2 regions of the Streptomyces sp. NPDC040410 genome follow, and region 2 is predicted to be linked to the other one. Evidence: riboswitches for the same ligand, from Rfam matches in the RefSeq annotation. Region 2 holds a riboswitch; the other holds the start of a gene.

Region 1 (3,397 bases), on a different contig from region 2:
CCGGCGCGCAGGTCGCCCTCCGTCCGGGACAGTTCGACGCCTATGAACATCACCGGGTCGGCCGTCTCGATCGCGGCGAGACAGCGGCGGGCCGTGCGGACGACGCCCGTCTCGGCGAACTCCGCCGACGCGGCGGCCAGGAAGTCCATCGGGTCGTCCTGCCAGTCGGGCTCGAATAGCCGGACCCGGCCGCCGCTCGAGGGCCCGTCCAGCGGGGTCCGTCCGACGCGGCACAGTTCGGCCACGGCCGCCGGCGGCAGCGGCACGCCGACCACGCCTTCGGGGTTGACGGCGATGCCCACCTGCGGCGGCAGACCGCGGGCGAACTCCACGGCGGGCGCGACGGTGTACGACATGTGGGAGCCGGCGACCTGGCGGAACTGCTCCTCGGAGCTGAAGACCGGCACGTACGTCCGGCCCTCGATCTCCATGGTCGGCAGGTCGAGCGGGCCGCTGTGCGGGCCGCCGCCGCTCGGCAGCGGCACCCAGACGAAGCTGCGGCCGAGGACCTCGATGATCCGTCCCCCGGCCGAGGGGATGCCGAGCGAGGCGGAGAGCACCTCCTCCAGCTCGTTGCCGGGCCATCCGCCGTGCGAATGGGGATGCGCCTGCGTGGGGAAGTCCGCGGGGAGATCCACTGGGAAGTCCATCTGTATGACCGCCTGCTGAGAACCACTGCTGTGGCTGGAAAGGCTAACGGGTGGCGGCGTCCACAGGCTCTCAGCCCGTGAAGCCGATCCGGCGCAGCGCGTCCGCGGCGTCCCGGTCCAGCAGCACCGCCGAGCCGCAGCCCTCGGGCAGATCGCCCTGCTCCACGGAGCGCAACAGCCGGGCGGCCGCCGCGCGGTGGCGCAGGAAGGCGTAGCGCGAGACGCCCCGGCCGCGCTCGCGCTGACCTTCCAGCGCGGTGTCCGGCGTGACGTCGAGCAGCAGCAGGTGCAGGCTGCCGCCGCGGCGGCGGGCCGCGCGGGCCAGCCAGCCGCGCACCCACGCCTGCGTACCGCAGTCGTGTACGACGACTCCCTCGCCGGTGCGCAGGGCGCGGCGCAGCCCTGCGTAGTGGGCGAGGCGGACGAGCGGGCGGTAGACCGCGTACGGCAGGAAGCGCGGCATCCGGGCGTCCCAGCGGTCGCGGGTGTCCTGGGAGTCGATACGGGTGCCGCGTACGGTGCGCCGCATGAGCGTGGACTTGCCACTGCCGGGCAGGCCGGTGATCACGACGAGGTCGCCGGGTCCGAAGAGCAGTGCGTGCGGGCTGTGGCCGCCGCGTTCGCGCAGGTCGCGGAGGACGGGTGCCGGGCGTGCGCCGCACGCCTCGCGGCCCGGGGCCGCATGCTGCTCCGGCAGCGCGACGGCCGAGGTCGTGGCGTACGCCGTGGTCCTGTTCACCGTGATCGTCCTCCCCTGGGGTGGGTCACGAGTTCCCTCCCCGTCGAGTGTAAAGAGAAGGTAATACCGGGTGTCTCGCGTTTTCGTGTTCGTCCTGCCACAAGCCGGTTACAGAGGCGGTCTGCCGTGTGCGGGCGAGGCGTGCAATGATGTGCGCGCCAACTGCATACCGGCCGCTTGAATCCGCGCGGGAGAGTTCCCAGCAGTGCTTCACCGAAGCGTCTTGCTGGGGCGCCGAAGGAGCAAGTCCCTCCCTTGAATCTCTCAGGCCCCATTACCGCGCGGGCGAGGCACATCTGAAAAGCGGGCCGCCACGACGGCGGCTCCACCCAAGGTGCAAGCCAGGACCGCTCCCCGAAGGGCCGGTCATGGCGAACCTCTCAGGTTCCGATGACAGATGGGGAGGAACGACCTCGCCCGTCATGCCCTGGGAGACGACCGACCGATGAGCAGCACCGCACCCCGTCACACCGCGCTCGATGCCCTCCATCGTTCGCTCGGCGCGACGATGACCGACTTCGCCGGCTGGGACATGCCCCTGCGCTACGGCTCCGAGCGCGACGAGCACAACGCCGTGCGCACCAAGGCCGGCCTCTTCGACCTCTCGCACATGGGCGAGATCACGGTCACCGGCCCGCAGGCCGGTCGGCTCCTGAACCACGCCCTGGTCGGCGACATCGCCTCCGTCGGCGTCGGCCGCGCCCGCTACACCATGATCTGCCGGGCCGACGGCGGCATCCTCGACGACCTGATCGTCTACCGGCTCGCCGAGACCGAGGCCGGTTCTTCTCACTACATGGTCGTCGCCAACGCCTCCAACGCCCAGGTGGTGCTGGACGCACTGGTGGAGCGCTCCGCCGGCTTCGACGCCGAGGTGCGCGACGACCGGGACGACTACGCGCTCATCGCCGTCCAGGGCCCCGAGTCGCCGGGAATCCTGAAGTCCCTCACCGACGCCGACCTGGACGGCCTCAAGTACTACGCCGGCCTGCCCGGCACGGTCGCCGGCGTCCCTGCGCTGATCGCCCGCACCGGCTACACCGGCGAGGACGGCTTCGAACTGTTCGTCGCCCCCGGTGACGCGGAGAAGCTGTGGCAGGCGCTGACCGAGGCGGGCGCCCCGGCCGGGCTCGTCCCCTGCGGCCTGTCCTGCCGGGACACGCTGCGCCTGGAGGCGGGCATGCCGCTGTACGGGCACGAGCTGACCACGTCGCTCACCCCCTTCGACGCCGGGCTCGGCCGGGTGGTGAAGTTCGAGAAGGAGGGCGACTTCGTGGGGCGCGAGGCGCTGCGGGAGGCCGCCGCCCGGTCCGAGGCGAACCCCCCGCGCGTCCTCGTCGGCCTGGTCGCCGAAGGCCGCCGGGTCCCACGCGCCGGGTACACCGTGGTGGCCGGCGGTGAGGTGGTCGGTGAGGTCACCTCCGGCGCCCCCTCCCCCACGCTGGGCAAGCCGATCGCGATGGCGTACGTCGACGCCGCGCACGCGGCGCCGGGCACCCCCGGGGTCGGCGTGGACATCCGGGGCACCCACGAGCCGTACGAGGTCGTGGCTCTGCCGTTCTACAAGCGGCAGAAGTGACACAGTCGTAGTCGTCACGGCATTGCCGTCCCAGCGTGACGTCGGGCACATCGTGCCTGCTCACGCGCGCTCCCCTCACTCCCCCATTCATCAGCGGTTCCCGCGTACAGGAGAATTCAGGCCATGAGCAACCCCCAGCAGCTGCGCTACAGCAAGGAGCACGAGTGGCTGTCGGCCGCCGAGGACGGCGTCGCGACGGTCGGCATCACGGAGCACGCGGCCAACGCGCTCGGCGACGTGGTCTTCGTCCAGCTCCCGGAGGTCGGTGACACGCTGTCCGCGGGCGAGACCTGCGGCGAACTGGAGTCGACCAAGTCCGTGTCGGACCTGTACTCCCCCGTCTCCGGTGAGGTCACCGAGGTCAACGAGGACGTCGTCAACGACCCGTCGCTGGTGAACTCCGCCCCCTTCGAGGGCGGGTGGCTGTTC
Region 2 (3,397 bases):
GGGCACGCCTTGTACGCCATGGCGCTGGCGCACGACGAGCGGCCCGTGGTGGCCGAGCGGGAGACGAAGTCGGTGTCGGTCGAGGACACCTACGACGTGGACATCCACGACCGGGTGCGGGTGGGGCTGGAGGTGCAGCGGCTGGCGGACCGCTGCGTACGGCGGCTGCGCGGGGCCGGGCTGTCGGGACGGACCATCGTGCTGAAGGTGCGGCGCTACGACTTCTCCACCTTGACCCGCTCGGAAACCCTGCGCGGGCCCACGGACGACCCGGCGGTGGTGCGGGAGGCCGCGGCCCGGTTGCTGGACGCGGTGGACACGACGGGCGGCGTACGGCTGCTCGGGGTGGGCGTCAGCGGGCTCGCGGACTATACGCAGGAGGACCTGTTCGCGCAGGCGGCGGGGGAGCGGGCGGACCATCCGGAGGAGGAGGGCGAGGACCGGCCCGTCGAGGAACAGGAGACGCCCGCGGAGCGACGGTGGCCGGCGGGGCACGACGTGCGGCATGCCGAGTACGGGCACGGATGGGTGCAGGGCAGCGGCCTCGGCAGGGTCACCGTGCGGTTCGAGACGCCCGACTCGGACCCCGGGCGCGTACGGACCTTCCGGGTCGGCGACCCGGATCTGGAACCGGCGGATCCGCTGCCGCTGGTACCGCACGTCGCGCACGCGTCGGACATGCCACTGGTGGCGCGAAGACCCGAAGGCCCGGAGACCGCGGTGCCTCAGGACTCGTCCGAGCCCGCGACCTTGCCGAAGTCGCGGTCCGGGAACGGGGGAGGAGCGGCCACGTCGAGGCCGTAGTGATGGTAGAGCTGCAGTTCCTGTTCCGGTGAGAGGTGCCGTCCGACGCCGAAGTCCGGGGCGTCCTTGATCAGGGCCCGGTCGAACGGCACCTTCAGGGTGCCCTCGACCAGTTCACTGGGCTCCAGGGGCACGAAGGCGTCCCTGCTGAACAGGCCGGTCCGTATGGCTGCCCACTCCGGCTCTCCGGTCGCGTCGTCGAGGTACACCTCGTCGATGGTGCCGATCTTGGTGCCGTTGCGGTCGAACGCCTTGCGGCCGATCAGGTTGCGCGGATCGATGTCGGTCTGCACGGTCCCTCCAATTGGTCGCAACTCATCCGTAAGCACTACAAAAGAGCACATTCAGGAAGGTGGCCACTCGAAGGCTCGGCGTTGACCTCGCTGGTAGGCTGGCAAGCGGCTGCTGACCCTGTGCGGGAGAGTCCTCCAGACACCATCGGAGGCGCCGAAGGAGCAAATCCTCCCCGGAATCTCTCAGGCCCACGTACCGCACGGACGAGGTCACTCTGGAAAGCAGGGCGGTTGTCGACGGCTTCCGCTCTCACCGACGGTGAAAGCCGGGAGAGCCCTCGGGCGGTCCGGTGAAGCTCTCAGGTTGAAATGACAGAGGGGGAGGCCGTCCGGGTACCCGTGCCGTGGTGCCCCTCGAAGGTCGTGTAAGACCAGGAGGCCTCCGCAATGACCGCCCATCGCATTCCGCTCTCCGAGCTCGAACAGGGAATCCCCTTCGAGCAGCGCCACATCGGCCCTGACCACGAGGCCCGGGCCAAGATGCTCGCGCAGGTCGGCTACGGCTCCCTCGACGAGCTCACCGCCGCCGCGGTCCCGGATGTGATCAAGAACGCCGACGCGCTGGACCTGCCGAGCGCGCGCACCGAGTCCGAGGTGCTGGCCGAGCTGCGTTCGCTGGCCGACCGCAACCAGGTCCTGGACCCGATGATCGGGCTCGGATACCACGGGACCTTCACGCCGCCGGTGATCCTGCGCAACGTGATGGAGAACCCGGCCTGGTACACGGCCTACACGCCCTACCAGCCGGAGATCTCCCAGGGACGGCTCGAGGCCCTGCTGAACTTCCAGACCATGGTCGCCGAGCTCACCGGCCTGCCGACCTCCGGTGCCTCACTGCTCGACGAGGGCACCGCGGCGGCGGAGGCGATGGCGCTGTCCCGGCGCATGGGCAAGAACAAGAAGGGCCTCTTCCTGGTCGACGCGGACGCGCTGCCGCAGACCATCGCCGTGATCGAGACCCGCGCCGAGCCGACCGGCGTCGAGGTCGTCGTCGCCGACCTCAGCGAGGGCATTCCGGCCGAGGTCGCCGGGCGGGAGATCAACGGCGTGCTCGTCCAGTACCCGGGTGCCTCCGGTGCCGTACGTGACATCAGGACGGTGATCGAGCAGGCGCACGGACTCGGCGCGCTGGTGACCGTCGCGGCCGACCTGCTCGCGCTCACGCTGCTGAAGTCGCCCGGTGAGCTCGGCGCGGACATCGCGGTCGGTACGACGCAGCGTTTCGGCGTGCCGATGGGCTTCGGCGGGCCGCACGCCGGCTACATGGCGGTGCACGAGAAGTTCGCGCGCAGCCTGCCCGGGCGGCTCGTCGGCGTCTCGGTGGACGCGGACGGCAACAAGGCCTACCGGCTCGCCCTGCAGACCCGCGAGCAGCACATCCGCCGGGAGAAGGCCACCAGCAACATCTGCACCGCGCAGGTGCTGCTCGCGGTGATGGCGGGCATGTACGCCGTCTACCACGGGCCGGAGGGCCTGAAGGCCATCGCCCTGCGCACGCACCGGTACGCCACGATCCTCGCCGCGGGGCTCGAGGCCGGCGGCGTCGAGATCGTCCACGGCTCCTACTTCGACACCCTCACCGCCAGGGTCCCCGGACGCGCCGCCGATGTCGTCGCGACCGCGCGGGAGAACGGCGTCAACCTGTACCTCGTCGACGCCGACCGTGTGTCGATCGCCTGTGACGAGACCACCGCGCGCGCCCAGCTCGGTGCCGTGTGGGCCGCCTTCGGCGTCGAGGGCGACATCGAGGCGCTGGACGCGGCGACGCAGGACGTCCTTCCGGACACGCTGCTGCGCACCGACGACTACCTGACCCACCCCGTCTTCCACAAGCACCGCTCCGAGACCGCGATGCTGCGCTACCTGCGCAGGCTCGCCGACCGCGACTACGCGCTCGACCGCGGCATGATCCCGCTGGGCTCCTGCACCATGAAGCTCAACGCGACCACGGAGATGGAGCCGGTCACCTGGCCCGAGTTCGGGCAGCTGCACCCCTTCGCGCCCGCCGAGCAGGCGGAGGGCTATCTGACGCTCATCCGTGAGCTGGAGGAGCGGCTCGCCGAGGTCACCGGGTACGACAAGGTGTCGCTCCAGCCCAACGCCGGTTCGCAGGGCGAGCTGGCGGGCCTGCTCGCCGTACGCGGGTACCACCGCGCCAACGGCGACGAGCAGCGCACCGTCTGCCTCATCCCGTCCTCCGCGCACGGCACCAACGCCGCCAGCGCCGTCATGGCCGGCATGAAGGTCGTCGTCGTGAAGACCGCAGAGGACGGCGAGATCGACGTGGCGGACCTTCGCGC

What was found. A riboswitch is a leader RNA that binds a small molecule or an ion and turns the genes downstream of it on or off. The one in region 2 is predicted to bind glycine.
Region 1: it holds a riboswitch for glycine, as region 2 does, so the genes downstream of both, gcvT (glycine cleavage system aminomethyltransferase GcvT) here and gcvP (aminomethyl-transferring glycine dehydrogenase) in region 2, are expected to answer to the same signal.

Annotation. Positions count from the first base shown of each region.
Region 1 covers NZ_JBVIVK010000018.1:51,028-54,424, reverse strand. The annotation lists gene ACZ562_RS29575 (enhanced serine sensitivity protein SseB) at 1-650, opposite strand, end outside; gene ACZ562_RS29570 (AAA family ATPase) at 721-1,395, opposite strand; glycine riboswitch at 1,568-1,679, shown strand; glycine riboswitch at 1,680-1,796, shown strand; gene gcvT (glycine cleavage system aminomethyltransferase GcvT) at 1,835-2,968, shown strand; gene gcvH (glycine cleavage system protein GcvH) at 3,092-3,397, shown strand, end outside.
Region 2 covers NZ_JBVIVK010000011.1:280,499-283,895, reverse strand. The annotation lists gene ACZ562_RS23190 (DNA polymerase IV) at 1-804, shown strand, start outside; gene ACZ562_RS23185 (PRC-barrel domain-containing protein) at 726-1,097, opposite strand; glycine riboswitch at 1,211-1,306, shown strand; gene gcvP (aminomethyl-transferring glycine dehydrogenase) at 1,485-3,397, shown strand, end outside.